Linked DNA regions of Starkeya sp. ORNL1. The protein of the gene in region 2 interacts with the protein of the main gene of each other region in a pairwise test. Links are inferred from orthologs where the notes say so. Each region holds a gene or a part of one and is shown on either strand. Other genes may lie near its edges. The genes, in order: ligA and leuS.

Evidence for each region.
Region 1: the proteins of leuS (region 2) and ligA interact in binary tests that used the Escherichia coli proteins (3 or more experiments, as listed by UniProt). The link is inferred for Starkeya sp. ORNL1 from one-to-one orthologs.

The regions. Positions count from the first base shown.
Region 1 is NZ_CP048834.1:5,071,412-5,086,936, forward strand. Bases 8,132-11,060 are described here. They hold ligA (NAD-dependent DNA ligase LigA), read left to right. Parts: upstream 8,132-8,474; coding sequence 8,475-10,646; downstream 10,647-11,060. Other genes in these bases: recN (DNA repair protein RecN), read left to right, coding at 8,132-8,468; G3545_RS23975 (DUF3309 domain-containing protein), read right to left, coding at 10,711-10,863. Also shown: G3545_RS23935 (D-alanine--D-alanine ligase), read left to right, coding at 1-99; G3545_RS23940 (cell division protein FtsQ/DivIB), read left to right, coding at 219-1,091; cell division protein FtsA, read left to right, coding at 1,088-2,413; cell division protein FtsZ, read left to right, coding at 2,501-4,258; lpxC (UDP-3-O-acyl-N-acetylglucosamine deacetylase), read left to right, coding at 4,576-5,517; G3545_RS23960 (outer membrane protein assembly factor BamD), read left to right, coding at 5,702-6,589; more of recN, read left to right, coding at 6,789-8,131; G3545_RS23980 (aminopeptidase P family protein), read right to left, coding at 11,084-12,910; G3545_RS23985 (LysE family transporter), read right to left, coding at 12,913-13,542; G3545_RS23990 (transporter substrate-binding domain-containing protein), read left to right, coding at 13,644-14,456; G3545_RS23995 (UvrD-helicase domain-containing protein), read left to right, coding at 14,649-15,525. UniProt on the Escherichia coli protein: DNA ligase that catalyzes the formation of phosphodiester linkages between 5'-phosphoryl and 3'-hydroxyl groups in double-stranded DNA using NAD as a coenzyme and as the energy source for the reaction.
Region 2 is NZ_CP048834.1:3,946,851-3,962,623, forward strand. Bases 6,210-9,386 are described here. They hold leuS (leucine--tRNA ligase), read right to left. Parts: upstream 9,023-9,386; coding sequence 6,410-9,022; downstream 6,210-6,409. Other genes in these bases: G3545_RS18810 (hypothetical protein), read right to left, coding at 6,210-6,423; G3545_RS18820 (sensor domain-containing diguanylate cyclase), read right to left, coding at 9,146-9,386. In the rest of the region: tRNA uridine-5-carboxymethylaminomethyl(34) synthesis enzyme MnmG, read left to right, coding at 275-2,134; 16S rRNA (guanine(527)-N(7))-methyltransferase RsmG, read left to right, coding at 2,197-2,889; G3545_RS18795 (ParA family protein), read left to right, coding at 2,886-3,731; G3545_RS18800 (ParB/RepB/Spo0J family partition protein), read left to right, coding at 3,750-4,637; holA (DNA polymerase III subunit delta), read right to left, coding at 4,811-5,836; more of G3545_RS18810, read right to left, coding at 5,845-6,209; more of G3545_RS18820, read right to left, coding at 9,387-10,858; G3545_RS18825 (VOC family protein), read right to left, coding at 11,014-11,430; G3545_RS18830 (YggS family pyridoxal phosphate-dependent enzyme), read left to right, coding at 11,470-12,132; G3545_RS18835 (L,D-transpeptidase family protein), read right to left, coding at 12,248-12,691; G3545_RS18840 (response regulator transcription factor), read left to right, coding at 12,948-13,634; G3545_RS18845 (cyclic nucleotide-binding domain-containing protein), read left to right, coding at 13,692-14,186; alternative ribosome rescue aminoacyl-tRNA hydrolase ArfB, read left to right, coding at 14,202-14,642; edd (phosphogluconate dehydratase), read right to left, coding at 14,770-15,773.

The DNA.
Region 1 (15,525 bases), 1.1 Mb from region 2 along the record:
ACCGAGACGTCGCTCGTGCCAGAGCTGGCGGCCCATGCGGGCCATTCGTTCGGCGAGCTAGTGAGATGGATGGTGGAGGACGCATCGCTCGACCGCTGACCCCCCGGCAGACGCCGGCAGGGGGAGGGGCGGGCGCATCCTCGGAGTTCGAGGCGCGTGCGCGCGCCGCCCAGCGCCGCTCGGCGCGGCCTGCGGCCGTGCGGCGGGGTGATGGCGGCGTGCGGTTGCCGGCGCGGCTGGTGATCGGTGCCAAGCGGCTGATGGTGAGCCTGTCCGGCTCCTATCTCACCGATGGCGGCGGCAAGTGGCTGCTCGCCGCTTTCCTTGCCGCGACCGGAATCTACGGCGCCTACCAGGGCGGCCGCCTCCCGGCGGTGATGGAATCCGGCCGCGATGTGGCGGACGTTGCCGCCAACATCGCCGGCTTCAAGATCAAGACCATCAATCTGTCCGGCCAGAATCACGTCACCCCTAGCGAGATTCTCGCCACCGCCGGCATCAAGCCGACCTCCTCGCTGCCGTTCCTCGACGCCGAACTGGCGCGCACCCGGCTGGAAGAACTGGCCTGGATCAAGCGCGCCACGGTGCAGAAGCTCTATCCCGACCGCCTCGACATCCAGCTGGTCGAGCGCGAGGGCTTCGCGCTCTGGCAGAAGGACGGCAAGATCAATGTCATCGCCCGCGACGGCACGGTGATCGCGCCCTATTCCGACGATCCGCGCTATGTGAGCCTGCCTATCGTCGTCGGCGACGGTGCGCAGAAGCATGTCGTCGAGATCGTCGAGGCGCTACAACAGGTGCCTGGCGTACGCGGCCAGGTGCGCGCGGCGATTCGCGTCGCCAACCGCCGCTGGACGCTGAAGATGCGCAACGGCATCGACGTGCGCTTGCCCGAGAAGGGCGTCGACGACAGCCTGGCGCAGCTCGCCATGCTCGACCGCGACAAGCAGATCCTAACCCGGGACATTACCGTGATCGATCTGCGCCTGCCGGACCGGGTTTCGGTCCGCCTCTCCGACGCCGCCTATGAAGCGCGCCAGGCCGACCTCAAGGCAAAGGCCAAGGCCGCCAAGAAGGGGGGCAATACATGAGGCCCCGCCGCGCGTTCGAAGTCGCCCCGAAGATGCGCCCATTGCCGGCCCGCCGTACCAGCGTGGTCGGCGTGCTCGATATCGGCACGTCGAAGATCGTCTGCCTGATCGCCCGGCTGAAGCCGCGCGACGCCAGCGACATGCTGCGCCGTCGCACCCACACGGTGGAGATCCTCGGCATCGGCCACACCCGCGCCCATGGCATGAAGGGCGGCGCCGTGGTCGACATGGACCGCGCCGAGCAGGCGATTCGCCACGCGGTGGATGCTGCCGAGCGCATGGCCGGCATGCAGATCGCCTCGGTGGTGGTTTCCATCGCCGGCGGGCGGCTCGCCTCCGAGCATTACGTCGCCGAAGTCGACCTGCCGGAGCCGGCGGTCGCCGAGGGCGACATCCGGCGCGTGCTCGACGCCGCCTCCACCTTCGCGGTCGGCGATGGCCGGGCGGTGATGCACGCGCTCCCGGTCGGCTACAAGATCGATGCGGTGAGCGGCATCAGCGAGCCGCGCGGCATGCTGGGGCGCCAGCTCGGCGTCGACCTGCATGTCGTCACCGGCGACGTCTCCGCGGTGCGCAACCTGCTGCTCTGCATCGAGCGCTGCCATCTCGGTGTCGAGGCGATGGTCGCGGCGCCCTATGCCGCCGCGCTCTCCACCCTCACCGACGACGAGGCCGAACTCGGCGTGACGCTGATCGACCTCGGCGCCGGCACCACCACCGTCTCGGTGGTCGCCAACGGCCATTTCGTCCATGTCGACGGCATCGCGGTCGGCGGCCAGCACATCACCAATGATGTGGCGCGCGGTCTTTCCACCCGCGTCGCCGATGCCGAGCGGCTGAAGGTGCTGCATGGCGGCGTCACCGCCATCGGCTCCGACGAGCGCGAGATGCTCACCGTCCCCTCGATTTCGGACGACGAGCGCGACCTGCCGCAGGCGATGCCGAAATCGAAGCTGGTGCGCATCATCCGCCCGCGCGTCGAGGAGATCGTGGAACTGGTGCGCGATCGCCTGGTCGCCTCCGGCCATGCCGCGGACGCGGGCCGGCGCATCGTGCTCACCGGCGGCGCCTCGCAACTTACCGGTCTTGCCGAGATCGTCGGCCAGATCCTTGGCCCGCAGGTGCGCATCGGCCGCCCGCTCGGCATTTCCCGCCTGCCGGAGGCGGCGCGCGGCGCGCCGTTCGCGGTAGCGGCGGGCCTTCTGGTTTATCCGCAAGTCGCCGGCCTCGAGCATTTCGAGGCAGGGCGACGCCGCGCCGGCGATGCGGGCGCGGACGGCTACTTCTCGCGCGTCGGGCACTGGCTACGGGAGGCCTTCTGACGTGAACCACTCCAGCCGCGCCGGCGGAACCGGCACTACAGGGAACGAGACGGGTCTTGGGCCCGCCGGCGTAAAGGGACGATAGCGATGACGATCAATCTCCAGATGCCTGATATCCGTGAACTGCGTCCTCGCATCACCGTCTTCGGTGTGGGTGGCGCCGGCAGCAACGCCGTGAACAACATGATCACGGCAGGCCTGTCGGGGGTCGACTTCGTCGTCGCCAACACCGACGCGCAGGCGCTCACCCTGTCCAAGGCCGAGCGCATCGTGCAGATGGGCGTCGCGGTGACGGAAGGCCTCGGCGCCGGCTCGCAGCCGGAAGTCGGCCGCGCCGCCGCCGAAGAGGCGCTCGACGAGATCCGCGATCACCTCGCCGGCGCCCACATGGTGTTCATCACCGCGGGCATGGGCGGGGGCACCGGCACCGGAGCTGCTCCCGTCATCGCTCGCGCGGCCCGCGAGCTCGGCATCCTCACCGTCGGCGTCGTCACCAAGCCCTTCCACTTCGAGGGCCAGCGCCGCATGCGCATCGGCGAGATGGGCATCGGCGAGCTCCAGAAGGGCGTCGACACCCTGATCGTCATCCCCAACCAGAACCTGTTCCGGGTGGCGAACGAGCGGACCACCTTCGCCGATGCGTTCGCCATGGCGGACCAGGTGCTGTATTCCGGCGTCGCCTGCATCACCGACCTGATGGTGAAGGAAGGCCTCATCAACCTCGACTTCGCCGACGTCCGCGCCGTGATGCGCGAGATGGGCAAGGCGATGATGGGCACCGGCGAAGCCTCAGGCGACAAGCGCGCGCTGCACGCCGCCGAAGCTGCGATCGCCAACCCGCTGCTCGACGAAGTCTCGATGCGCGGCGCCCGCGGCCTGCTGATCTCCATCACCGGCGGCAAGGACCTGACGCTGTTCGAAGTGGACGAGGCGGCGACCCGCATCCGCGAGGAAGTCGATCCGGACGCCAACATCATCCTCGGCGCAACCTTCGACGAGACGCTGGAAGGTCTGATCCGCGTGTCCGTGGTCGCCACCGGAATCGACCCGGCGGTGATCCCCGAGCAGATCCCGCACGGCCTGTCCAACCTCGCCGATATCGGCGGGCGCCGGGTCTCCAATGCCGGCCGCGCCGCGGTCGAGGCGCGCCGCGATGCGGCGCTGCGCTCGGTCGCCTCGGCGCTGGCCGACGACTACGCCGGCAATGAGAGCTTCGAGCCGACCTTCGCCCAGCCTTCGCGCGGCGAGCATGTCTATGCCACCGAGGCCCACCACCAGGCACCGGCCCAGCAGTACGCGCAGGCGGCGATCGACGACGTCACCATCCGCCAGCAGGCTCCCAAGCCCGCGCTCTATGTCGAGCCCGAGCAGCAGGCGGCGCCCGCGCACTACGAGGATGATTCGCACCAGCCCTTCATCCCGCCGCAGGCCGAGCGCACCGACAGCCGCGTGCCGCGCATGCCGCGCGTCGACGAGCTGCCGATGCCGGCGCAGAACCAGATTCGCGCCGCTCGCGGTGAACTGCCGGATCATGCGCAGCATGCCGAGAAGAAGCGGATGACCCTGCTCCAGCGCCTCGCCAATGTCGGCCTCGGCCGTCGCGAGGACGAGGAGGAGGTCGATCCGCCGGCCGAGTTGCGCCCGATGGTGCGCCGCGCGCCGCAGCAGCAGGCTCCCGCCCATCCGGAGGCTCGCCCGCTCGCCGACATGCGTCCCGAGGCCGGTTCGGAATTCGCCAAGCGCCCGCAGGGCGCGCGGATGGACCAGCATGGCCGCCCGGTGGCGGCCCGCCCGGCCGAGGACGATCATCTCGACATCCCGGCCTTCCTGCGTCGCCAGGGCTAAAACCCGTCGCGACCTGAAACATGGCGTAACAAAGCCGCCGAGATGACCAAACGCCCGGAGCTTGCTCCGGGCGTAACTTATTGTAAACGCTTGGTTAGTATTATTTGTGTGTTATTTGGGCAACGGATACAGACGGTAAACAACCGTGATTTGGCCCGAAACCACCCCATCGGTAACGTGCTGACAACAACAAGTCGCAGGCGGTGATTCGGTTCCGACACTGAAATCCTGCGGCTCAAAGATGATGGTTACGGGGCAGTTTTGGGGAGAGAGCGGAACGCCGCGGAGACGCGTCGTGTCGTTCTTCTGGGTCTGGAATGAATGCTGTAAGGCAGACGACGATCGCTGATAGCGTCGCACTCGCGGGCGTTGGCGTCCACTCCGGCAAGGCTGCCCGCCTCAGCATCGCCCCCGCACCGGCGGATACCGGCATCCTCTTCCGCCGTTCCGACTCCTCCCAGTCCGTCCGCGCCTCGCACCGCGCCGTCCGCGGCAGCGACCTCGCCACCGTGCTGCGCGATGAAGCCGGTCCTGCCGTCTCCACTGTCGAGCATCTGCTGGCCTGCTTCTCCGGCCTCGGTATCGACAACGCCCTCGTCGAGATCGACGGGCCGGAAGTGCCGATCCTCGACGGCAGCGCCGAAGCCTTCGTCTCCGCCTGCGACGAGGCTGGGATCGTCGAAACCAATCGCGCCCGCCGCTATCTCAAGGTGCTCAAGCCGGTGCGGGTCGAGACCGAGCAGGGCTTCGGCGAACTTTCGCCCTACGATGCCGGCTTCCGCGTCGAGATCGAGATCGACTTCACCCACGCCGCCATCGGCCGCCAGCGCTACGCCGCGACGCTCACCCCGTCGGTGTTCCGCAAGGAACTGGCCCGCGCCCGCACTTTCGGCTTCATGCGCGATGTCGAGAAGCTCTGGCAGGCCGGCTACGCGCTCGGTGCCTCGCTCGACAACACCATCTGCCTCGATGACGAGCGCGTGGTGAATGAGAATGGCCTTCGCTACGCCGACGAGTTCGTGCGCCACAAGGCACTCGATGCGGTCGGCGACCTCGCGCTCGGCGGCATGCCGATGATGGCGCGCTACCGCTCGTATCGTGGCGGCCACCGGCTGAACTTCGCCGTGGTCGATGCCCTGCTCGCCGACCGCTCGGCCTATGAGATCGTCGAGGCCCGGCTGCCCGCCCGCCGCAATCTGCGCGGCCATGCCGGCTTCGGTGTCGCGGTGGCGGTGCCGGCCTACGCACCGGAACTGTGAGGGCGGCCTCGGCGCCGCGCGCCAGGCTGGCCGATCGGCAACACCTCGGCGCTTCCACCACATGCCTGGCGGCTCTCGCCTTATTCCCGACCGAAAGCCGCTTTAGCCGCTCTATCCGGGGTTTCGCACAGATGGTTATTCATCGTGCGCGGCGAACAGCTCGGGAGCGGGGCAGAATTTCGTGATGCGTCTTCTCAACCTCTCGCAGGGCGCTTTGCCCGAACACAACCGCCCTCGCGGCGCCGTGCGGCTTGTCGCGCTGGCCATGCTCGGCCTCAGCCTGGCCGGCTGCGCCGGCCTGTTCGACAAGAAGGATGACGAGGATATCGTCATCAACGACGAGCCGGCGGAGAAGATCTACAATGAGGGCCTGACCCTCATGAACAAGGAAGACTACGACGCAGCGGCCAAGCGCTTCGAGGACGTCGATCGTCAGCAGCCCTATTCGGAATGGGCGCGCAAGGCGCTGCTGATGATGGCCTATGTGAATTATACGCGCGGCGAGTACACCGAGTGCATCGCCGCCGCGAAGCGCTACATCGCGCTGCATCCCGGCAGCCCGGACGCGGCCTATGCGCAGTTCCTGCTGGCCTCGGCGATGTACGACCAGATCCCCGATGTCACCCGCGACCAGCAGGGAACGCAGGCCGCCATCCAGGCGCTGCAGGACGTCGTGCGCAAATATCCGACCTCCGAATATGCCGTGAGTGCCAAGAAGAAGCTCACGGTCGCGCAGGATCAGATCGCCGGCAAGGAGATGATGATCGGGCGCTATTATCTGGAGCAGCGCAACTACACCGGCGCCATCAACCGCTTCAAGGTCGTCGTCACGCAATACCAGACGACGCGCCACGTCGAGGAAGCGCTGTACCGCCTCACCGAAGCCTATATGGCGCTCGGCATCATGCCCGAGGCGCAGACCTCGGCCGCCGTGCTCGGCTATAATTTCCCGGACAGCCCCTGGTACAAGGACGCCTACAAGCTGGTCCAGAGCCGCGGCGTCGATCCGAAGATGAACGAAGCCTCCTGGATCGCCAAGGCGTTCAAGAAGATGGGCCTCAGCGCCGGCTAGAGCATTTCCCGATCAGATGGAATCATCTGATCGAAGGGGAATTGCTCCAGCTTATAGAATCTAGAGCACTTTCTTGTCGTTCGGATGTTTCCATCCGAACGGAAAGGGCTCTAGCAGCTAGCCCGGGGCTGGGCGCTTGCGGGCGTGAACTGCTAGAAGGTGTCGACCGCCTGTTGCGGATTCGTTCCGGAGCCCTCTCATGCTCGCCGCCCTGTCGATCCGGGACATCGTGCTGATCGAGCGGCTCGACCTTGCCTTCCAGCCCGGCCTCACCGTGCTGACCGGCGAGACCGGTGCCGGCAAATCGATCCTGCTCGACGCCTTCACCCTCGCCCTTGGCGGGCGCGGTGACGGCTCGCTGGTGCGTCAGGGTGCGGCGCAGGGCCAGGTCACGGCGGAATTCGACATCGCCACCGATCATCCCGCCCGCGCGCTTCTGGCCGAGGCCGGCATCGAGGATGAAGGCTCGCTGGTGCTGCGCCGGGTGCAGCATGCCGACGGGCGGACCAGGGCCTTCGTCAATGACCAGTCGGTTTCCGCGCAGATGCTGCGCTCGCTCGGCCGGCGGCTGGTGGAGATCCATGGCCAGCACGACGACCGTGCGCTGGTCGATCCGGCATCGCACCGCTCTTTGCTCGACGCCTATGGCGGGCTGAGCGACGCCGCGGCCGAGGTCGGCACGCTGTGGCGTACCCTGCGCTCAGCACGCTCCGAAGCCGAGACCGAGCGTGCGCGGCTCACCGAGGCCGGCCGCGAGGCCGATTACATCCGCCATGCCGTCGAGGAACTGGAGAAGCTCTCGCCCGAGCCCGGCGAGGAGGCGCGGCTTGCCGATCGCCGCGCCGAGATGATGCGCTTCGAGAAGATCGCCACCGATCTCGCGGAGGCCCAGGACGCCATCTCCGGCTCGGCCTCGCCGGTGCCCGGCCTCGCTTCCACGGTGCGGCGGCTGGAGCGGCGGGCAGGGGAGGCGGAGAAGCTGGTGCGTCCGGCGGTGGAGGCGATCGACGTGGCGCTGAATGCGCTGGAATCGGCCCGCCTGTATCTCGACGCGGCGCTGGCCGAGACCGATTTCGATCCGCGTGAGCTGGAGAAGATCGAGGAACGGCTGTTCGCTCTGCGCGCTGCGGCGCGGAAATACGCCTGCTCGGTCGAATATCTGCCGACCGTCGCTGCGCGCTTTGCCGATTCGCTCGATGCGCTCGACCATGGCGCCGAGCGGCTGAAAGGGCTCGATGCCCGCGTCGCCGAGGCGGAGGCGATCTATCGCCGTGCCGCCGGCGAGCTGTCGCGGCGCCGGCACGAGGCTGCCGCCGCGCTCGACGAGGCGGTGAATGCCGAACTGCCGCCCTTGAAGCTGGAGCGTGCCCGTTTCACCACGGATGTCCAGACCGACGAGGTGGAAGGCCAGGCCGACGGTTACGACCGCATCGAGTTCTGGGTGCGCACCAATCCAGGCACCCGCCCCGGCCCGATGATGAAGGTCGCCTCCGGCGGCGAACTCGCCCGCTTCCTGCTGGCGCTGAAGGTGGTGCTGGCCGACAAGGGCTCGGCGCCGACCCTCGTCTTCGACGAGATCGACACCGGCGTCGGTGGCGCGGTGGCGGATGCGATCGGCGCGCGGCTGAAGCGCCTCGCCGAGCGGGTGCAGGTCGTTGCCGTGACCCATGCGCCGCAGGTGGCGGCGCGCGCCGGCAATCATTTCCGCATCGCCAAGGAGGCGCTGGCCGATCTCGACCGGGTGGCGACGCGCGTCGCGCCGCTCGCCCCTGATCATCGCCGCGAGGAAATCGCGCGCATGCTCTCCGGCGCGGAAGTCACTTCGGAGGCGCGAGCAGCCGCGGACCGGCTGCTCAAGGGCGCAGAATCCGTTAAATAGCCTGTCATGGCCACGGACACCGCACGCACCACCGAGATCGATGTCGCCGCCCTCACCGCCGACGAGGCGGCGAAGGAGCATGCAAGGCTGGGCGAGGAGATCGCCGGGCACGACAAGCGCTATTACCAGGACGACGCGCCGACCGTCTCCGACGCCGAATATGACGCGTTGCGCCGGCGCTATGAGGCGATCGAGGATGCCTTCCCGGAACTGAAGGGAATGGACAGCCTCTCCGAGAAGGTCGGCGCCGCGCCGTCCTCGAAGTTTGCCAAGATCCGCCACGCGGTGCCGATGCTCTCGCTCGGCAATGCCTTCGCCGCCGAGGAGGTGGAAGAGTTCGTCGCCCGTATCCGGCGCTTCCTTGGGCTCGCGACGGATGCCGAGGTCGCGATGACCGCGGAGCCGAAGATCGACGGGCTGTCCTGCTCGCTGCGCTATGAGGAGGGCCGGCTCATTGTCGCGGCGACCCGCGGCGACGGCTTCGAGGGCGAGGACGTCACGCAGAATGTGCGCACCATTTCCGAGGTGCCGCAGCATCTGAAGGCGAAGGACGTGCCGGCGGTGTTCGAGGTGCGCGGCGAGGTCTATATGGGCCACACCGATTTCGCCGCGATCAATGAGCGCCAGAAAGAGGCCGGCAAGCCGCTGTTTGCCAATCCGCGCAATGCGGCGGCGGGGAGCCTGCGCCAGCTCGACCCAAAGATCACCGCCAGCCGGCCGCTGCGCTTCTTCGCCTATGCCTGGGGCGAGGTGAGCGAGGGCGGCCTTCCGGCGGACACGCAGTCCGGTGTCATCACCGCCTTCAATCGCTGGGGCCTGCCGACCAATCCGCTAACCGTGGTCTGCCGCACCGCCGAAGAACTGCTGGCGCACTACCACAGCATCGAGGAGCAGCGCGCCAGCCTCGGCTACGACATTGACGGCGTGGTCTACAAGGTCGACAGCCTCGCGCTGCAGCGCCGCCTCGGCTTCGTCTCGCGCTCGCCGCGCTGGGCGCTGGCGCACAAATTCCCGGCACAGCGGGCGATCACCCAATTGGAGCGCATCGAGATCCAGGTGGGGCGCACCGGCGCACTCACCCCGGTCGCCAAGCTGACCCCGATCACGGTGGGCGGCGTGGTGGTGTCGAACGCCTCGCTGCACAATGAGGACTACATCAAGGGCATTGGCGGTGGCGGCGAGCCGATCCGCGGCGGGATCGACATACGCGAGGGCGACTGGGTGACGATCCAGCGCGCCGGCGATGTCATCCCGCAAGTGGTCGGTGTCGAGCTCGAGCGCCGGCCGGCGGATGCGAAGCCTTACGAATTCCCCACCCTCTGCCCGGTCTGCCACAGCCATGCGGTGCGCGAGGATGGCGAGGTGGTGCGGCGCTGCACCGGCGGGCTGATCTGCGCGGCGCAGGCGGTGGAGCGCATCCGCCATTTCGTCTCGCGCGACGCCTTCGACATCGAGGGGCTCGGCGAGAAACAGGTGCAGGCGTTCTATGAGTGGGGGCTGGTGAAGCAGCCGGCCGACATCTTCACGCTGGCCGCCCGCGATGCCGACCCGGCAGCGCTGACCCGGCTGAAGAATCGCGACGGCTGGGGCGAGACCTCGGCGCGCAATTTGTTCGCTGCCATCGAGGTGCGGCGGCAGGTGCCGGTGAACCGCTTCCTGTATGCGCTCGGCATCCGCCATGTCGGCGAGACCAATGCCAAGCGGCTGCTGCGCCATTATGGGACCATCGAGGCGCTGCGCGAGGCGGCGCTCAATGCGGTGCCGCCGGGCGAGGAGCATCCGAAAGGCAACGAGGCCTGGGCCGAGATGGTCGCCACCGAGGGCATCGGCGCGGTGGTGGCCGAGGCGGTGGTCGATTTCTTCGCCGAGCCGAACAACGAGGCGGCGGTCGACGCACTCTTGAAGGAAGTGACGCCGGAGCCGCTGGAAGTGGTGGCCGCCAGTGGCGCGGTCGCCGGCAAGACCGTGGTGTTCACCGGCGCGCTGGAAAAGATGACCCGCGACGAGGCGAAAGCGATGGCGGAACGCCTCGGCGCCAAGGTCGCCGGCTCGGTGTCGAAGAAGACGGATTATGTGGTGGCCGGCGCCGATGCCGGCTCCAAGCTTGCCAAGGCCCGCGAACTCGGCGTCGCGGTGCTGAGCGAGGATGAGTGGCTGGAACTGGCGGGGGCCGGTTAAAGCGAAATGGCCGGCGCGCGGCCGGCCATCACGTCAGTCGCGAAAGTTCTGTACGAGGCGCGGCTTATATTCGTCCTGTCAGCATCATCACGATCAAGACGATCAGAAGTATTGTCACGATACCGCTCGGGCCATAGCCCCAGCCGCGGCTGTAACCCCAACTGGGTAGCGCGCCGACAAGTATCAGGATCAAAATAATGATCAGAATAGTGGACATGGCGTCGCCTCCGTTCCAGTCCCTGCGATCAGGCTGTCGGGGAAACGCGGGTCGTCAGCGATGGTTCCATTGAACCGCCGCATGTATTCGCGATTTGTGAACGTTGGCGTCATCCCGGACACGCGGAAGGCGTGAGCCGGGATCGCGTGCCGAAAGTGCGTCTAACCTTCCTGCGATCCCGGATCGGCCTTTCAGCCGTCCGGGATGACGACCTCATGAATTAAAGCGGTCGCGTCGCCGCGTTGAGCCAGTCGCGCACCTTGTCTTCGACCAGCGGGCCGATCTCCTCGCGCACGCGGGCATGGTAGGCGTCGAGCCAGGCGATCTCTTCGGGGGAGAGCAGGTCGCGCGCGATCACCCGGCGGTCGAACGGGGCGAGCGTCAGCGTCTCGAAGGCGAGCAGCGTGCGCTCCGCACCCTCGGGCGCGGGCCCGTCGACCACGAGTTCGAGATTCTCCAGCCGCACGCCGAAGCCGCCGGTCTTGTAGAAACCCGGCTCGTTGGAGAGCACCATGCCGAGCGCCAGCGGCGTGGTGCCGAGCTTGGAGATGCGCGCCGGGCCCTCATGCACCGAAAGATAGGCGCCGACGCCGTGCCCGGTGCCGTGGTCGAAATCGAGCCCGGCCTCCCAGAGCGCGCGGCGAGCGAAGGGGTCGAGCTGCGCGCCGGTGGTGCCGAGCGGGAACACCGAGCGGGCAATGGCGATGTGGCCCTTCAGCACCCGTGTGTAGCGGTCGCGCATCTCGGCTGTCGGCTCGCCGACCGGGAGCGTGCGGGTGACGTCGGTGGTGCCGTCCTCATATTGCGCACCGGAATCGATGAGGAACAATTCGCCCGACTTCACCGGGCGATTGGTGGCGCGGCTGACGCGGTAATGCACGATGGCGCCGTTCGGGCCGGCGCCGGCAATGCTGGGGAAGGAGACGTCCTTCAGCGCGCCGGTCTCGCGGCGAAAGGTCTCCAGCGCCTCGACGACAGCGATCTCGGTGAGGTGGCCCTTGGGCGCCTCGACATCGAACCAATGCAGGAAGCGGGCGAGCGCGGCACCGTCGCGGCGATGCGCGGCGCGCATGCCGGCGATCTCGGCGGCGTTCTTCGAGGCCTGCAGCAACGCGACCGGGCTGGTGCCCTTCAACACCTTGCCGCCCGCCGCCTCGATGCGCGCGGCGAGCAGCGCCGGCGCGGTCGCCTGGTCGAGCCGGATGGTGGCCCCGGAGGAGGCAATGAGGTCGATGGCGCGGTCGAGAAAAGCGGGCTCGACGATCTCGGCATGGGACGCCAGTTCGTGGCGTACCTCATTGGAGAGCTTGCGCCCATCGATCAGCAAAGTCGGCTGGCCCTCCGCCGGGACAATGGCCCAGGACAGCGGCAGGGGCGTGAAGGCGACATCGCCGCCGCGTATGTTGAAGGTCCAGGCGACGCCGTGCGGATCGGACAGCACCACGGCGTCGAGCTTCTCGTCGCGGAGCTTGTCGCGGATGCGCGCCAGCTTGTCCGCGACGCTCTCGCCGGCCAGAGCCGGGGAGCGGATGACGACCGGCGCGGTCGGAGGCGCCGGACGATCCTCCCACACCGCGTCGAGCGGATTGCTGTCGACCGCCGCCAGCGTGCCGCCGGCACTGGTCACCGCGCGGCGCAGCTTGTCGACGCCGTCGATGGTGATCAACCAGGGATCATAGCCGAAGCGGCCGCCTGCCGGCAGGTTCAGCTCCAGCCAGCGCTCCGCCGGGGTGTCGCCCAGCGGCACCACGACATAGGAGGCGGGGTCGAGCTGGTCGGCGGCCTGCAGCGTATAACGCCCGTCGACCACCACCGCCGCCTTGTCGCGCAGCACGATGGCGACGCCGGCCGAGCCGGTGAAGCCGGTGAGCCAGGCGAGGCGCTCGTCGCTGGGCGGCACATATTCGTTCTGGTGGGCATCGGCGCGCGGCACGATGAAACCGTCGAGGCCGCGGCGGTCGAGCTCGGCGCGCAGCTTGGCGAGATGGGCGGTGCCGCGCGCCGGGTCGGCGGCGTCATCGAAACTCTGGAACTTGGCTTCGAACACGATCAGGCCCGCGCGCTGATGGAACGGCCGGCATCGACCAGGGACTTGGCGCCGAAGGCGATGAATATCACGCCGACGACGCGGGTCACGGCAAGCCCGTGGCGCAGAAAGAAGCGCCGCACCGGGGCGAGGCCGGCCATATAGACCAGCAGGATATCCGCGGCGACGAAGCCGGCGAAGGCGGCGGCCATCAGATAGGGCGCATCCGCCCAGGTGAGGCCGGCGGTGTAGCTCGCGGTCAGCGCGGTGAACATCGCCACCGAGACCGGATAGGCCTTCGGGTTGGTGAGGCCGAACAGCACGCCGGCAACGATCGGCCGGTTGGCGCCCACCGGGGCGACCGCGCCGGCCTTGGCGGTGACCGCCTTGAAGCCGAGCCAGACCAGATAGAGCCCGCAGGCAATGCCGAGAATGTCGAACAGCGTCGGGCCGAGCTGGCTCACCCCGATGATGGCGGCGAAGGCCAGCGTGCCCCAGAACACGTCGCCGATCAGGTGGCCGGAAACGAAGCGGGCGCCGGCCGGCCGGCCATGGGCTGCGGAAAGCGCGAACAACGCCAGGAAGGCCGGGCCGGGCGAGAGCACGTATAGCGCGCCGGCCAGTGCCGTCATGACATAAAGACCTGAAAACATCGGAGAAATCCGGCTGGACGGGAGAGACATCTTGCACCAGCATCGGGCGGTTCGCTGGCAGCGTCAATCGCGGTGCGCCGGCTCAAGCTTGCAGGTGTTCGATGCTGGTCGGTGTGCGGGCGCTGGTGCTCGGCCTGCTCCTTGCCATGTGCGGGAGCGCGCTTGGGCTTTCGTTCGTTCCGACTGCCGCCTGTGCACAAGGCGAGCCGCTGCGCGTCGGCACCTATATCGACAATATGCCGTGGGGGTTCCGCAACGACAAGGGCGAGATCGTAGGCTTCGATATCGATCTCGTCCAGCAGATCGGCCGCAGCCTCGGCCGCCCGGTCGACTTCCAGAGCATGGCGTTTCGCGATCTCTTCACCGCGCTGGCATCGAACCGGATCGACCTTGCCGTTTCCTCGATCAGCATCACGTCGGAGCGCCTTGCCTATATCGACTTCACCCAATCCTATTATGAGACGGCGCAGGGCGTGCTGGTGATGAAGAAGTCCGGCATGCGCGACGTAGGGGACCTCGCCGGCAAGAACGTCAGCGTGACCTCCGGCACCACCAGTGAGCGCTGGGTGACGGCGAATGCCCAGCGTTATGGTTTCGGACGCACCAGCTTCTCGCAGGGCTCGTCCGATGGCGTCCGGCTGCTCGAAGCGGGCGCTATCGACGCCTATGTCGGCGACCTGCCGACGCTGCTCTATCAATTGCTGAAGCGCCCGGATCTCGCGGTGATCGCGCGGCTTCCCAGCCAGGAGCGCTACGGCATCGCGCTCGCCAAGGATTCGCCGCTCACCGCCAAGGTCGATGCCGCCATCACCCGGATGAAGCAGGACGGCACGCTGGCGCGCATCCACAAGCGCTGGTTCGGCATGGCGCCGGACAAGGACTCCGCCACCACGAAGGTGCTGCCGCGGCCTTAGTATCGGCCGCACCCTCGCCAAACCGACATGCCGGTGCCATTTTGTTCACGTTGAGAATCACGTGACAGCCCAAGGACCATTTTGGCCGATCCCTTGAAGAAGCGGTCCAGCGACGAGCCGCCGTTCGATATCCCCTTCGACCTGCCGCAAGCTCCCGCGGCGAGAACGAACGCGGCTGCGGCGGGGAAGGGCGTGCCTGCGCCGGCCCATGCGCCGCGCGCCGGCGGCATCGCCGCGCGCGCCCTGGCCGCGTCAGCGCCGGCTTCCGCCGCTTCGGCGCATTATCTCGCCGGGCTGAATCCCGAGCAGCGCGAAGCCGTGGAGACGCTTGACGGGCCGGTCCTGGTGCTGGCGGGAGCGGGCACCGGCAAGACCCGGGCGCTCACCACCCGCATCGCCCATATTCTCTCGCTCGGCCGCGCCTTTCCCTCGCAGATCCTCTCCGTGACCTTCACCAACAAGGCGGCGCGGGAGATGAAGGAGCGTGTCGCCGCCATGGTCGGCGATGCCGTGGAGGGCATGCCGTGGCTTGGCACCTTCCACTCCATCGGCGTGCGCATGCTGCGCCGGCATGCGGAACTGGTGGGGCTGAAATCCGGCTTCACCATCCTCGACACCGACGACCAGATCCGCCTGCTGAAGCAGCTGCTGCAGGCCGAGAGCATCGACGAGAAGCGCTGGCCGGCGCGGCTTTTGGCCAACACCATCGACGGCTGGAAGAATCGCGGCCTCAGCCCCGAGCAGGTGCCGGCCGGCGAGGGCGCCACCTTTGCCAATGGGCGCGGGCAGAAGCTGTATGCCGATTACCAGGCGCGGCTGAAGGCGCTGAACGCGGTCGATTTCGGCGACCTGCTGCTGGAAGGCATCCGCCTGCTGCGCGAGAATCCCGACGTGCTGGCGGAATACCACAAGCGCTTCCGCTATATCCTCGTCGACGAGTATCAGGACACCAACACTGCGCAGTATCTCTGGCTGCGGCTGCTGGCGCAGGGCTCGAGGAATGTCTGCTGCGTCGGCGATGACGACCAGTCGATCTATGGCTGGCGCGGCGCCGAGGTGGACAACATCC
Region 2 (15,773 bases):
ACCTCATCCTGAGGTGCCGCCGCAGGCGGCCTCGAAGGATGCTGAAACAGAGCGCCTGTGCCCGCAAACGAGCATCCTTCGAGGCTCGGGCTTTGCCCGAGCACCTCAGGATGAGGTGGTTCCGGTATCGCGCCGAATTTTCTATCAGGCTCTCAGGATGACGTGGTTCTGATTGCCATTGTTTCACGTGAATCACCCTCGCCTAACCCGGCCAACTTGACGCCGGCCGCGAAAGGGGGTTTCGAGATGCCTCATCCCGACAGGCGCGACTTCCATGGACGATGTGGCTCTCTCCTTTGACGTGATCGTGGTCGGCGGCGGCCATGCTGGCTGCGAGGCCGCGGCGGCCGCGGCGCGGCTCGGCGCACGCACCGCACTCGTCACCCATAAGCGCGCCACCATCGGCGCCATGTCCTGCAATCCGGCAATCGGCGGGCTCGGCAAGGGCCATCTGGTACGTGAGGTCGATGCGCTGGACGGGCTAATGGGCCGCGTCGCCGACGCCGGCGGCATCCAGTTCCGCGTGCTGAACCGTCGCAAGGGGCCGGCGGTGCGCGGCCCGCGCGCCCAGGCCGACCGCAAGCTCTACGCCGCGGCGATGCAGGCGGCGATCGATTCGCAGCCGAACCTGTTCGTCGTCGAAGGCGAGGCGGACGATCTGGTGCTAAGCGACGGCAGCGCCGCGGGCGTCCGGCTGCTCGACGGACGCGAGCTGGCGGCTGGCGCCGTGGTGCTGACCACCGGGACCTTTCTGCGCGGGCTCATCCACATCGGCGACAAGCAGACGCCGGCCGGGCGCATGGGCGAGAAGCCGGCACTCGGGCTCTCCACCACGCTGGAACGGCTCGGCGTGCAGCTCGGCCGCCTGAAGACCGGCACGCCGCCTCGGCTCGACGGGCGCACCATCGACTGGGCCAGCCTGGAGATGCAGCCCGGCGACGAGCCGCCGGAGCCGTTCTCGACCCTGACCGAGCGGATCACCACGCCCCAGATCTCGTGCGGCGTAACCCGGACTACGCCGGAAACCCACGCCGTGATCCGTGCCAATATCGGCCGCTCGGCGATGTACTCCGGAAACATCCAGAGCATCGGCCCGCGCTATTGCCCGTCCATCGAGGACAAGATCGTCCGCTTCGGCGAGCGCGACGGACACCAGATTTTCCTGGAGCCGGAAGGGTTGGACGATCCGACGGTCTATCCGAACGGCATCTCCACCTCGCTTCCGGAGGATGTACAGCTGGCGCTGCTGGCGACCATCCCCGGGCTGGAGCGGGTGGCCATGTTGCGACCGGGCTATGCCATCGAGTACGACCATGTCGATCCGCGCGAGCTTGAGCCGACGCTGGAATTGAAGCGCGCGCCCGGCCTGTTCCTGGCCGGCCAGATCAACGGCACCACCGGCTATGAGGAGGCGGCTGCCCAGGGCCTCGTCGCCGGACTGAATGCGGCGCGCCGGGCGGGCGCGGCGGATGGCATCACCTTCGATCGGGCCGAGGCCTATATCGGCGTCATGATCGACGATCTGGTAACGCGCGGCGTGAGCGAGCCCTATCGCATGTTCACCTCGCGGGCCGAGTACCGGCTGTCGCTCCGTGCTGACAATGCGGACCAGCGCCTGACCGAGCGCGGAGCAGCGCTCGGCTGCGTCGGAGCGGAGCGGGCCGGCAGGTTCGACGCGAAGCGGACGGCGCTGGATGCGGCGCGGGCCTGGGCCAGTTCGGTGTCGATCACCCCGAGCGAAGGCGATCGGTTCGGGCTCGTTCTGAATCGCGACGGGCAACGGCGCAGCGCCTTCGACCTGTTGTCCTATCCGCATCTTGGCTGGGCCGACATCGTCCGCATCTGGCCGGAATCGGCGGAGATTCGGGGCAGCATTGGCGAGCAGGTCGAGATCGACGCCAAATATGCGGTGTATCTTGATCGGCAGCAGGCTGACATCGCTTCCTACCGGCGGGACGAAGGCGCCGAATTGCCGGACGCGCTGGACTATCGGGCCATGAGCGGAATCTCCAATGAGATCAAGGCGAAGCTGGATTCGATTCGCCCCCGTTCCATCGGCCAGGCTGGACGCATCGATGGGATGACGCCGGCGGCCCTGGCGCTCATCGCGGCGCACGCCCGCAAAGCGCGTTAATCACGCAGGCCAGTTCCTCTCGCGCGCGAGCGCGCGTGAGTGTTCTGCGTTATACATGTTGCATGATCTCACCGACTGATTCGTCCGATCGGGAACATGCTCTCGCGCTGTGTCCTGTTTCACGTGAAACAGGAGGTCGGCTCGACGCCATCGTCGCGTTGCTGGAGAAGTGGCAGCGCACCATCAATCTGGTAGCGCCTGCGACCTTGCCGCAGCTCTGGACCCGCCACGTCGCGGATTCGCTTCAGCTCGTCCCGCTGGCCGGGGAGGTGAGGCGCTGGGTCGATCTCGGCAGCGGCGGCGGCTTCCCCGGATTGGTAGTCGCGGCCGTATTGGCGGACCTGCCGGACGCCGACGTGACATTGGTCGAGAGCGACACCCGCAAGGCCGCATTCCTGCGTGAGGCGGCGCGGATCGTCGAACTTCCTGTCACGGTGTTGCCGGCTCGTATCGAGCAGGTGGGGCCGCGGATCGCTGCCGGGGTCGAGGTGGTGTCGGCCCGCGCGCTTGCGCCATTGCCGAAGTTGTTGCCGCTGGCCGAGCCATTCATTGCGCAGGGCGCACTCGGGCTTTTTCTCAAAGGACAAGATGTTGATAACGAATTGACCGAGGCAACTAAATCTTGGAATGTCGATGCCTCGGTTGTTGAAAGCCGAACGGACCGGAGCGGGCGCGTGCTGATCGTGCGCCGGGCCGAGCGGATCGTCACTGAAGCCGCTTCACATCTTCGGTCTCACCCAGGACGGACGCCATGACAGAGCTGTCTTCCTCGCCGGCCAGCGTGCCGCGTGTACTGGCACTCGCCAACCAGAAGGGTGGCGTCGGCAAGACCACCACTGCCATTAATCTCGGTACCGCCTTGGCCGCGATCGGCGAGACGGTGCTGATCGTCGATCTCGATCCGCAGGGCAATGCGTCGACCGGTCTCGGCATTGATCGCGCCAGCCGGCGGATCTCGACCTATGACGTACTGACCGGCGAAGCCAAGCTGCGCGACGCCGTGCTGGAGACTGCGGTGCCGCGGCTGCATATCGCGGCTTCGACCATGGATCTCTCCGGGCTCGAACTGGAAATCGCCACTGCCAGGGATCGGCCGTTCCGGCTGCGCAACGCCATTCGAGTCCTCAATCAGGACGAGTCTTCGATTCAAGAGCGAAACGATTCCGTTCGCTACTCCTATGTGCTGATCGATTGCCCGCCGTCGCTGAATCTCATCACCATCAACGCCATGGCGGCGGCGAACGCCATTCTGGTGCCGCTGCAGTGCGAGTTCTTCGCGCTCGAGGGGCTTTCGCAACTGATCAAGACCGTCGACCAGGTGCGCACGACGTTGAATCCCGAGCTGACCATCCACGGCATCGTCCTCACCATGTTCGATGCGCGCAACAATCTGTCGGCTCAAGTGGTTGCCGATGTTCGTCAATTCATGGGCGACAAGGTCTATGAGACGATCATTCCGCGCAATGTCCGGGTGTCCGAGGCGCCGTCCTACGGTAAACCGGTGCTGCTGTACGATTTGAAGTGCGTCGGATCGCAGGCCTATCTCCGTCTCGCATCCGAAATCATCCAGCGCGAACGCAGCCTGCGCGCAGCATAGGGAGAATCACCAATGGCAATGGCGGATGATGGTGGGCGCTCCCGGCTAGGCCGCGGGCTCGCAGCGTTGATTGGCGATGTCGGCGCGGAGAGCGCTGTTGCCGAGAAGCCGCGCGGCGGTCAGCGCAAGGTTCCCGCGGCGTTCCTCCGGCCGAACCCGCGCAATCCGCGCCGGACCTTCGGCGATGAGGAACTCGCGGAGCTCGCGAATTCGGTCCGCGAGCGCGGCATCATCCAGCCGATCGTGGTGCGTGTCGTTGAAGATGCGCGCGATGCCTATGAGATCGTTGCCGGTGAGCGCCGCTGGCGCGCCGCACAGATCGCCGGCCTGCACGAGGTGCCGATCGTCGTCGTCGAGGTCGATGACCGCCAGGCGCTGGAGATCGCGATCATCGAGAACGTGCAGCGCGCCGACCTCAACCCGCTGGAAGAGGCAGCGGGCTACCAGATGCTGGCCGACCAGTTCGGCTATTCGCAGCATGAAGTGGCGCGCATCATCGGCAAGAGCCGCAGCCATGTCGCCAATACGACGCGGCTTCTGAAGCTGCCCGAGCCGGTGAAGGCCTATCTTGCCGATGGCCGGCTCTCCGCCGGCCACGCCCGCGCGCTGCTTACCCAGGAGGACCCTGAGACACTGGCGCACGCCATTGTCGAGCGCGGCATGAATGTACGCGCGGTCGAAGCGCTGGCCCAGGAACTGACTGTCGCCAAGGCGAGGGCCGAAGGCAAGCCGCGCAAGCCGAAGATGGAGCTCGACGCCGATACCCGCGCTCTGGAGCGGCGGCTGTCTGACGCGCTGGGCCTTGCGGTCGCCCTGCGCCATGAAGGCGATGGCGGCGAAATCCGCATCCGCTATTCCTCTTTGGATCAGCTCGAAGAGGTCTGTCGGCGCCTCGCAGCCGGCTAAGAAATAGATTCGCCTACGCAACAATCTATCTCGGCTCGAGGTGTAACGTCATCCTGAGGTGCTCGGGCGTCGCCCGAGCCTCGAAGGATGTCCGTCCCGATGGCCGTCTTCTGCTTCAGCATCCTTCGAGGCTCGCTGGCGCTCGCGCCTCAGGATGACGGTCCACCAATTCCTCACCCTCGCCGTGCCGCAGAGGCGAGGCTGAGCAGGGCCCGCTCGGCGATCGCAGGTGCTAGCCCAGCGTTGCGCCGGGCCGCCAACAGGGCCTCGTCAAGCGTCACGAACGCGTTCGCCAACCGCGCCGCGGTCCAGTTGCGCAGCGCCGCTTCCACCAGCGGCCGGCGACGGAAATGGATGGCCGGACGCGCGCTCTCGATGGCGCGCTCGATACTGCCGCCATTCTCGACATTCAGCCGCAGCATATGCAGCCCCTGGGCGGCGCGGCTGGTGGCGCCGAGCACGGCATCGGGGCGGATGCCTTCGCCCATCGCCTTGGCGAAGGCGCTTGCGGCATCGCGCCCATTCCCCGCCAAGGCAGCGTCGGAAATATCGTCGAGCGCGAGGTTCGAGGCGTCGCCGACAATGGCGCGCACATGAGCGCCGGTAATCCGCGTATCGCCGGTCGCATAGAGGATCAGCTTGGCGATCTCGCCGCGCGAGGCGAGCCGGTCGCCGCCGAGCAGCGCCATGAGGTCGGTGCGGGCATCGCGCTCGATCGACAATCCGGCCTCCGCGACCATGGTGTCGATGAGGCGTGCCACGTCTCGATCGGTGTCGGCATAGCAGGCGATGGCAGCGACCCGGGGCGAGGATTCGCCGAGCGAACGCAGCGGCGCGCCCTTCTTGAGGTCGCCGGCTTCGATGACGATGATCGCGTCCGAGGGCGGCGACGCCAGCACCGGCTCCAGCGCCGGAACGATGTTCTTGCCGCCGACCCGGAGCGAGACCACCCGCCGCCCGCCGAACAGCGCCACGGTGGACGCTTCCTCGATCAGCCGGACCGGATTGCCGGCGAGTTCGTCGCCATCGAGGCGGATGAGGCCGAACGGATCATCCGTGCCCGCAAGCGCGCGCTTGAGATAGGTCTGGGCGCGCTCGCGCACCAGGCCGGAATCCGGGCCATAGAGCAGGATCACCGGCCGCAGCGGATCGATGCGGGAGAGGACGGCATCGACCTCCGCCGGCCGGACCGCTGTCATCTACCAGCTCAGCTCTTCGGGGTCCGGGTCATGAACCAGGAAGCGAGCTGGCCGCGAATGGTTTCGGCGGCGACGCGGGCGGAACGGTTCTGCGCGTCGCGAATCGCGCGGGCGCGCGCGAATCGCTGATAGCCGCTGTCGATCGAGGCCTTGCCGAAGGCGTTGCCCTGGGTGAGCGGCTTCTTGTTCTTCTCGTCGCCACCGGCCTCGAACAGCTGCCAATTGACGTCGACCGAGACCAGCTCGACCTCCGGAAGGCCGCTGACTGGATCGACAATGGCGGCTGCGGTGTTGTCGGTGACGCGCATCACCAGGCGATAGGGTGCGCCCGAGGGATTGCCCGAGCCGCCGGTGAGCTCGAAGATCAGGTCGTTGCGCACCTCATTGCCGAGGCGGCCGTCGGCGAACACCACTTCGACGTCGCCGAGCTTGTCGCGCAGGCCGGGCCCACCGCCCGGCGTGCTCTCGGCATACATGGGCTGGAAGCAGCCGGCCGAAGCGAGCGCCAGAAGGCCAGCTCCGGCAAAGCCGAGAAAACGCCGGCGACTGGCGGCCGGACGGGAAGGGCGGCGGTCAAGCGACGACATTCACGATCCTCTGAGGAACCACGATGATACGCTTCGGGGCGCGTCCGTCGAGTGCCTTCACCACTGCATCGAGCGCGAGCACCGCGTTCTCGACCTCGGCAGGGGTGGCGGCGACGGGCACGGTGATGTCGGCGCGACGCTTGCCGTTGATCTGAATCGGCAGCGTAACGGTGTCGGCCGCGAGCAGCGCCGGCTCAATGCCGGGCCAGCCGGCCTGGCTGACGAGGCCGGCCTTGCCGAGCGCAGCCCAGCATTCCTCGGCGAGGTGCGGCACCATGGGCGCGATGGCGAGCGCCAGGAATTGCGCGGCCTCGCGCACCGCGAAGGCGAGATCGGCCACCGGCTCGCCATTGCGTGCGGCAACCAGCGCATCGCCGAACACAGTGACGAAACTGTGCACCCGTGAGACCGCCTTGTTGAAATGCAGGCGCTCAATGTCGCTTTCGACTTCAGCGGCCAGCGTATGGGCGGCGCGGCGCAGCGCGGTCGATTCGGCTCCGAAAGCATCGGGGTGCGTCGGCTCTGCATCCGGCACCAGCTCGACGGCCTCATTGATGAGCCGCCAGATGCGCTGCTGGAAGCGCCAGGCGCCCTCGATGCCGGCGCTGGTCCATTCGCGGTCACGCTCGGGCGGGGTGTCGGAGAGCATGAACCAGCGCGCGCAATCGACGCCGTAAGTGTCGGCGACGGTCTCCGGCGGCACCACGTTCTTCTTCGACTTCGACATCTTTTCGGGCGCGCCGATCGTCACCGGCTCATTGGTGCCGATTTTCACCGCGCTGCCGTCGTCGCGCCGCTCCACCTCTTCGGGGAACAGCCAGCGGCCGCCCTCGTCCTTGTAGGTCTCGTGGACGATCATGCCTTGCGTGAACAGGCCCGCGAACGGCTCCTCCAGCGACAGCCGGCCGACCGTGCTGAGCGCACGGATGAAGAAGCGCGAATAGAGCAGATGCAGGATAGCGTGCTCGATGCCGCCAATATACTGGTCGACCGGCAGCCACTTGTCGGCGGCTTCCTTGGAGAGCGGCGCCTCGCCCGGCTCGGAGGCGAAGCGGGCGAAATACCAGGACGAATCCACGAAGGTGTCCATGGTGTCGGTTTCGCGCACCGCCGCGCCGCCGCAATGCGGGCAGGCGACATGCTTCCAGGTCGGGTGGCGGTCCAGCGGGTTGCCGGGCGCATCGAAGGAGACGTCGTCCGGCAGGCGCACCGGCAGTTCGGCTTCCGGCACCGGCTGGATGCCGCAGGCCTCGCAATGGATCACCGGGATCGGGCAGCCCCAGTAGCGCTGGCGGGAAATGCCCCAGTCGCGCAGACGGTAATTCACCGCACGCTCGCCGACCGGCTCATTGCCGAGCGGTTCCTTCTCCAGGCGTACCGCCACCGCTTCCTTGGCGTCCGGAATCGACAGCCCGTTCAGGAAGCCGGAATGAACCAGCGTGCCCTCGCCATCATAGGCGATATTGCCGACCTCGAAGACGGCCGGGTCTGCGCCTGGCGGCAACACCACGGGGGTGACCGGCAGGCCGTATTTGCGGGCGAAGTCGAGGTCGCGCTGGTCGTGCGCCGGGCAGCCGAAAATGGCGCCGGTGCCGTATTCCATCAGCACGAAATTGGCGACATAGACCGGCAGATGCGGCCCGCCGAGCGGGTGGCGCACCTTGAGCCCGGTGTCGAAGCCCATCTTCTCCTGGGTCTCGATCTCGGCGGTCGAGGTGCCCCCACGCCGGCACTCCTCGATGAAGGCGCCGAGCGCGGATGAGCGCTGCGCGAGCTGCTCGGCCAGCGGATGGCCCGGCGACAGCGCAATGAAGGAGGCGCCGAACAGCGTGTCCGGCCGCGTCGTATAGACCTTGATTTCGTTCGGCCCGCCCACCGGCGGGTTCTCGATGCCGAAGCGGACGTGCAGGCCCTCGGAGCGGCCGATCCAGTTGCGCTGCATCAGCCGCACCTTGTCCGGCCAGCGCTCCAGCGTGTCGAGGCCGTCCAGCAGCTCCTTGGCGAGCGCGGTGATGCGGAAGAACCACTGCGCCAGCTTGCGGCGCTCCACCAGCGCGCCCGAGCGCCAGCCGCGGCCGTCGATCACCTGCTCATTGGCGAGCACGGTGTTGTCGACCGGATCCCAATTGACCTCGCTCTCCTTGCGATAGACGAAGCCGGCTTTCATCAGCTGCAGGAAGATGCGCTGCTGCTCGCCATAATAGGAGGGGTCGCAGGTCGCGATCTCGCGCGACCAGTCGAGCGAGAGGCCGAGCAGCTTGAGCTGCTCGCGCATGGTTTCGATGTTCTCGTAGGTCCATTCGCGCGGATGCGACTTGCGCTCGATGGCGGCGTTCTCGGCCGGCAGGCCGAAGGCGTCCCAGCCCATCGGGTGCAGGACATTGAAGCCCTTCATCCGCTTGAAGCGGGCGACGACGTCGCCCATCACATAGTTGCGGCCATGGCCGATATGGATGCGCCCCGACGGGTAGGGGAACATCTCGAGCACATAATATTTGGGACGCGCGTCCTCATTGCGGGTGCGGAAGATGCCGCGGTCGTCCCAGACCTTGCGCCAGCGGGGCTCGGCCTCGCGGGCATTGTAACGCTCGGTGCTCATCGGTTTTCTAATAAAGCCTGTCGATTTGCGGCGGACTAGGACACGAACTCGAAGGTCAGGTCAACCTTGGAGGTCAGCCGTGCCAAGGCGTTCGCCGCCGTCGGCGAACCGTGCGTGCCGCTCTCATGCCGAGCGTGCCGGCCGGGTGTCGTCGAGCGCGGTACGCACCATGTTGCCCGAGCGGACGGTGTTGCGTCCGGCGTGCTTGGCCGCATAGAGCGCCTTGTCGGCGGCGTCGAGCAGATCGGCCTCCGTGTAGCCCTGGTCGAGCCAGCAGGCGGCAACGCCGACGCTCACGGTGACGCGCCCGCCGGGCGCGCTGGCGTGGCGGATGTCGAGGGTCTCGACAGCGAAGCGAAGGCGGGTCGCCACCTCCTCGGCAACGGTGAGGTCGCTGCCCGGCATCAGCACGGCGAACTCCTCGCCGCCAAGCCGGGCGACGAGATCGGAGCCGCGCACCGCCGCGCCGAGCGAGGCGGCAATGCGGCGCAGGCACGTATCGCCCTCGCCATGGCCATAGTGGTCGTTGAATTCCTTGAAGTTGTCGACATCGATCATCAGCAGCGCGATGCGCGGCGCCTTGCCGTTCCAGTGCGCCTCGAGCTTCTGGTCGAAGGCCCGCCGATTGGCGACCGCGGTCAGCGGATCGAGGCTCGCCAAGGTGGAGAGCCGGCTGTTGGCGTCGCGCAGTGCCATCTCGCGCTGCGTGAGCTGGCGCGACATGGCGCCGAAGGCGGCGATCAGCGGTTCGAGCTCGACGATGTTCGGCGCGGGGTCCGCAGAGGCCTCGGTCTCGCCGCGCCCGAAGCGGGCAAACCGTGCGGCAAGCATCTGCACCGGCCGCACCACCAGGCGCTCGCCGGCGAACCAGAGGCCGATGAAGATCAGCGCGCAGGCGGCGAGGAAGGTGGTGGCCGCGCGCCAGGTGGCGGTGTTCACCGGCTCCATCACACGGGCGGCGTCGAGGCCGACAGCGAGGCGTATGTTGCTCCCGGGCAGGCGGCGAAAGCCATAGATGCGCCTCACGCGGTCCGGGCCGGTGGTGATGGTGGTGCCTTCCGAGCGGCCGAGCATGGTGGCGACCAGGGGGATCGCACTGATATCCGTGCCGGCGAGCTGCTTGGTGTCGGGATAGGCGGTGATGACCGTGCCGCGCGGATCGATCATCAGCACGACGGCACTGAGATCGAGCTCGGAGATGATGGATAGCGGGAACAGCAGGTCAAGCTCGACGCGGGCCAGCACCACCGCGGTGACATTGCCGTCATCGTCGACCGCCGGCTGCGCGGCCATGATGCTCGGATTGCCGCTCAGCATGTTGCGCACGACGCTGCTGATATTGAACACGCCGCGCAGCGCGATCTGCACATATTCGCGGTCCGACAGGTCGAGCCAGCGTGCCACCGGGTTGCTGGAGCAGGCGACGATGCCATCGGGCCCGATGATCGAGAGCGAGGCGATGGCCGGCTCCATCTCGACGATCCGCTCCAGCCGGCCGCAGGCCTGCGGATTGGCCAGCATCGCGGCGGCATCCAGCGTGGCGACCTGCAGCGTGCTCCGTACCGAGGACAGCGTCTCCAGGTACTGACCCATGCCGCGGTCGGTAAGGTCGAGCACGTGCTGGCGCACCGCCCGGAGCTTGTCGTCGCGGTCGGCGCTGATGCTGGTCACGCGTTCGGCAATGAGCAAGGCAAGACCGAGCGCGACAAGGGCGATAAGGCGGTAACGCAGGCTGGTCCGGCCGACACGGGTCACTTCGTGGCGGCTGGTCTCGGCACCGCCCGCATCGGTTCGGTCGTTGGCGGCTTTGCCGCTCCTTGGAATCGCCATGGTCATGTCTGTCGCCGCACCGCTCCTCGCGCCACGGACGGATTTCAGCCGCTACGGCAAATGTGCCAGAGAAACGCTTAAACCAGTGCTAGCGGCGGTGTCTTTGTGGACTTTGTTCGGCATTTCGCGCGGATTTCCAGTCCCAAGGTAAACAAGACGCATCATTCGCCGCCGACCAAGGCAATCGCATTATAACCTAAAGCGGAGAATTCAATCAGACAGAATCCATTGCCGAACGGGTCGGCGAGACCGGCGATGCGGCCCCAGTTCTCATCGCGCAGCGGTGCCTCCAATATCGCGCCGGCCTCGAGCGCCCGCGCCAGCGCCGGCTCGATATCCTCCACCACGATGTCGAGATGCACCGGTGTCCAGTGTCGCTCATAGGAGCGGGTGACGCCGCCGCCCGGCACCGCCTTCGAGCCGGCGGGCTTCACCAGGAGATAGATCGCGCAGGAGGTGCCGACGAGCTCGACCATGCCCTCGCCGAAACGCCGGCCCTCGGTGAGCGGAAAGGCGTTGAGATAGAAGGTCCGGGCCGCCTCGAAATCCGGCACGTCGATATTGACAAGAAGCTGCATTGGCCTTCCCTCCCGGCTTCGGTTTTCGAGGAGACTGCCATGAACGTTGCGGAACGTCTCGCCGAGGTGCGCACCGCCATTCACCGGGCGTGCCGCGATGCGGGGCGCGATGCCGCAGGCGTGCAGCTGGTCGCGGTGTCGAAGACGTTCGAGGCGGAACACATCATGCCGGTGATCGAGGCCGGGCAGCGCCTGTTCGGCGAGAATCGCGTGCAGGAGGCGAAGGGCAAGTGGCCCGCGCTCAAGGCGCGCTTTCCCGACACCGAGCTGCACCTGATCGGTCCCCTGCAGACCAACAAGGCACGCGAGGCGCTGGCGCTGTTCGACGTGATCCACACGGTGGACCGCGAATCACTCGCCGCGACGCTGGCCAAGGAGATCGCCCGGCTGGAAGACCGGCCGCCGCGCCTGCTGATCCAGGTGAACACCGGCGAGGAGCCGCAGAAGGCCGGGGTCATCCCCGAGGAGGCGGATGCCTTCATCGCGCGCTGCCGCGACGAGCATAAGCTCGCCATCGAGGGGCTGATGTGTATCCCGCCGGTGGATGAACCGGTGGCCCCGCATTTCGGCCTGCTCGCCGGCATCGCCCGGCGCAACGGGCTGAAGGCGCTCTCCATGGGCATGAGCGGCGACTACGAGAAGGCAATCGCGCTCGGCGCCACCTATGTCCGCGTCGGCAGCGCCATTTTCGGGGCGCGCTAATCCTTGCCGCAGGCGTCATCCCGGCCTTAGAGCCGGGATCGCGCGACGAGAGTGCGCGCGGATTCCGCACACGATCCCGGATCGGCCCGCGGCCGCTCGGGATGACGGAGAGGAATCAGTCGACCTTTAGCGGTGTTCCCGCCTTCATGTCCTTCAACAGGCGGCGCAGGTCCCTGGGCCGGAAGGCGATGCAGCCGGCGGTCGGCTTGAAGCCGGGCCGCGCCAGGTGCAGGAACACCGCCGAGCCGCCCTTGGCCTTGCGCGGGCGGCTATTGTGGTCGAGCACCACGACGAGGTCGTAGAGGCCGTCGCCGCGCCACATCTCCTCGTGCGAGGCGGCATAAGGCAGGCGCACCGGGCGGTTGTAGCAGCGGTCCGCCGGATCGTCGCACCAGCCATCGTCAGGCCGGATGCGCTGCGCCGGCAGTCCGGTCACCGGGCGGCGGCCATGATCGGTCCGCCACAGCAGGCGCTCGAGGTGCCAGAGGCCGGCCGGCGTGGCACCGTCGCCCTCGCGCTTGGCGCGCCGTATCCCGGTAGGGCCGAGCGCCACCGGCATCGCTCGCCCCCGCCAGAACGCGAGGCCGCGATGGGTCTCTCCGGGCCGCCGAACCACGCGCAACGGCGTGGATTGTCGTATAAGGGCCTTCTTCTTCGCGCGTTTTGCGTTCACGATCACGTCACGAGCCCGAGGTCGCAGGCGCAAGCGAACCTCGGCGCTTGCCCGAAGGGGCGCGCCTGTCCTACTGCGGAAAGCCGCGCACGCATCCTATATTGTCTAAGGGGCGGTTTAAGTCACGTTTCGGGAAAGTCAGATGGCGAACGCCCAACGAATCCTGGTGGTGGACGACGACAACGAACTGCGCGAGGCGCTCGTCGAGCAACTCACGCTGCAAGATGAGTTCGAGACGGTCGCTGTCGATTCGGCTCGTGCCGCGCTCGATGAAGTCGATGCCGCCCGTGTCGATCTGGTGCTGATGGATGTCGGCCTGCCGGACATGGACGGCCGCGAAGCGGTGCGTGTGATGCGCGGCAAAGGCTTCAAGGCCCCCGTCATCATGCTCACCGGCCACGACACCGACAGCGACACCATCATGGGGCTGGAGGCCGGCGCGAACGACTATGTGGTGAAGCCGTTCCGCTTCGCCGTGCTGCTCGCCCGCATCCGCGCCCAGATGCGCTCGCACGAGGCGAGCGAGGACGCGGTCTTCACCATCGGGCCATACACCTTCCGGCCCGGCGCCAAGATGCTGGTGACCGAGCGCAACTCGAAGATCCGCCTCACCGAGAAGGAGACGGCGATCCTGCGCTACCTCTATCGTGCCGGCAAGAAACCGGTAGCGCGCGAGATCCTGCTGCAGGAGGTCTGGGGCTATAATTCCGGCGTCACCACGCATACGCTGGAGACCCATATCTATCGGCTGCGCCAGAAGATCGAGAAGGATCCCTCCCATCCCAATCTGCTCGCGACCGAGGCCGGCGGCTACAAGCTGCTACCCTAATCTGGCTGGCGGAGTGATTCGCCGGCCTCTTACGCTGGTGCGAAGTGCGTCCGCCTGATGTCGATCGAGAACGATATTGCCCTGCTGAACGGCATTCCGACGCTGACGCTGCTCGGCGCGGAAGCGTTGCGCATCATTGCGATCAGCGCCGAGAGCCGCATCGTGCGTGGCGGCGATATATTGTTTCGTGAAGGGCAGGCGGCGGATTCCGCCTATCTGATCGTGAGCGGTGCCTTCTCGCTGACCCACGACCGCACGCTGCGCGCCGGCCGGCGCAGCGCCAGCGTCACCGTCGGGCCGGGCACGCTGCTCGGCGAGATGGCGCTGCTGACCGAGACCAAGCGGCCGGCGACGGCGACCGCGACCGAGCTTTCAAATGTGCTGCGCATCCCCCGCAGCATCTTCCGCCGTACGCTGGAGAGCTACCCCGAGGCCGCCCTGCGCCTCGCGCAGGTGATGCAGGAGCGGGTGGCGGAAACGGTGAACGGCATCGAGGGCGTGCGCCGGCGCATCGAGCGCATCGAGCGATCGCCGCGCGCGCCGCGCGACTGAACAGCCGCCCAACCCATGCCCGAGCCCATCCGGATCACCTCCTCCATCGCGCTTGACGAAGCGGAGATCGAGGAGAACTTCGTGCGCTCGTCGGGTCCGGGCGGGCAGAACGTCAACAAGCTGTCGACGGCGGTGCAGCTGCGCTTCGACGCCATGGGATCGCCGAACCTGCCCGAGGGGGTAAAGACCCGGCTCAAGGTGCTCGCCGGCAAGCGGATGACCCGCGACGGCGTGATCATCATCATCGCCCAGCGCTTCCGCACCCAGGAGCGCAATCGGGAGGATGCGCTGGAACGGCTGGTGGAGCTGATCAAGGCGGCGACCGTGGTGCCGGTGACGCGCCGCCCGACTCGCCCGACACTCGGCTCCAAGGTGCGGCGCCTCGAATCCAAGGCGCGTCGCTCCGGCGTCAAGGCGATGCGCCAGGACAAGCCGGGCGGCGGTGGGGACGATTAGTGTTCAATGGGCGTCATCCCGGCCGTAGCGAAGCGTAGAGCCGGGATCGCGTGACGAGAGTGCGCCTTTCCGGCGCGCGATCCCGGATCGGCCTGTCGGCCGTCCGGGATGACGACATTGGGGAAAATCACGCCATCGCGAAGATGGTCGCCCCGGTGTCCGCCGTCCCCACCGCGGCGCGGAAGCTGGCGAACAATTCGCGCCCGACGCCGACATGCGAGGCGGAGAGGTCCGCCGGGGCCGGCGCCCGCTCGGCCCAGGTCGTCGGGTCGACCAGCACGGTGAGCGTGCCGGCCACGGCGTCGACCCGAACCAGATCGCCGTCGCGGATCAGCGCGATGGCGCCGCCGTCGGCGGCTTCCGGCGTCACATGGATCGCAGCGGGCACCTTGCCGGAGGCGCCGGAGAGGCGGCCATCGGTCACCAGCGCCACCTTGTGGCCGCGGTCCTGCAGCACGCCGAGCGGCGGCATCAGCTTGTGCAGCTCCGGCATGCCATTGGCCTTCGGGCCCTGGTAGCGCACCACGGCGACGAAATCGCCGGTCAGATTGCCGGCCTTGAAGGCGGCCTGCAGCGCTTCCTGCGAATGGAAGACGCGGGCCGGCGCCTCGATGATGTGGCGCTCGCTGGCGATGGCGGAGGTCTTGATCACGGCGCGGCCGAGATCGCCGGACAGCAGCTTCAGGCCGCCGGTCGCCTGGAACGGCGCCTTGGCGCCGCGCAGCACCGTCTCGTCGCCGCTCGACGGCGCGCCGTCGCGCCAGCCGAGCCCGCCATCGGCCTTCAGGACGGGCTCCTGGGTATAGGCGTCGAGACCGCCGCCCCACACCGTCTCGACATCGCGATGCAGCTTGCCGTCGGCGATCAGCTCGCGAATGACGTAGCCCATGCCGCCGGCGGCGTGGAAATGGTTCACATCGGCCTTGCCGTTCGGATAGACGCGGCAAAGCAGCGGGGTAACGTCGGCAAGGTCGGAGAAATCGTCCCAGGTCAGCTTGATGCCGGCGGCGGCCGCCATGGCGACGATGTGCAGTGTGTGATTGGTCGAGCCGCCAGTGGCGTGCAGGCCGACGACGCCGTTCACGAACGCCTTCTCGTCCAGCATGCGGCCGACCGGCACATAGTCATTGC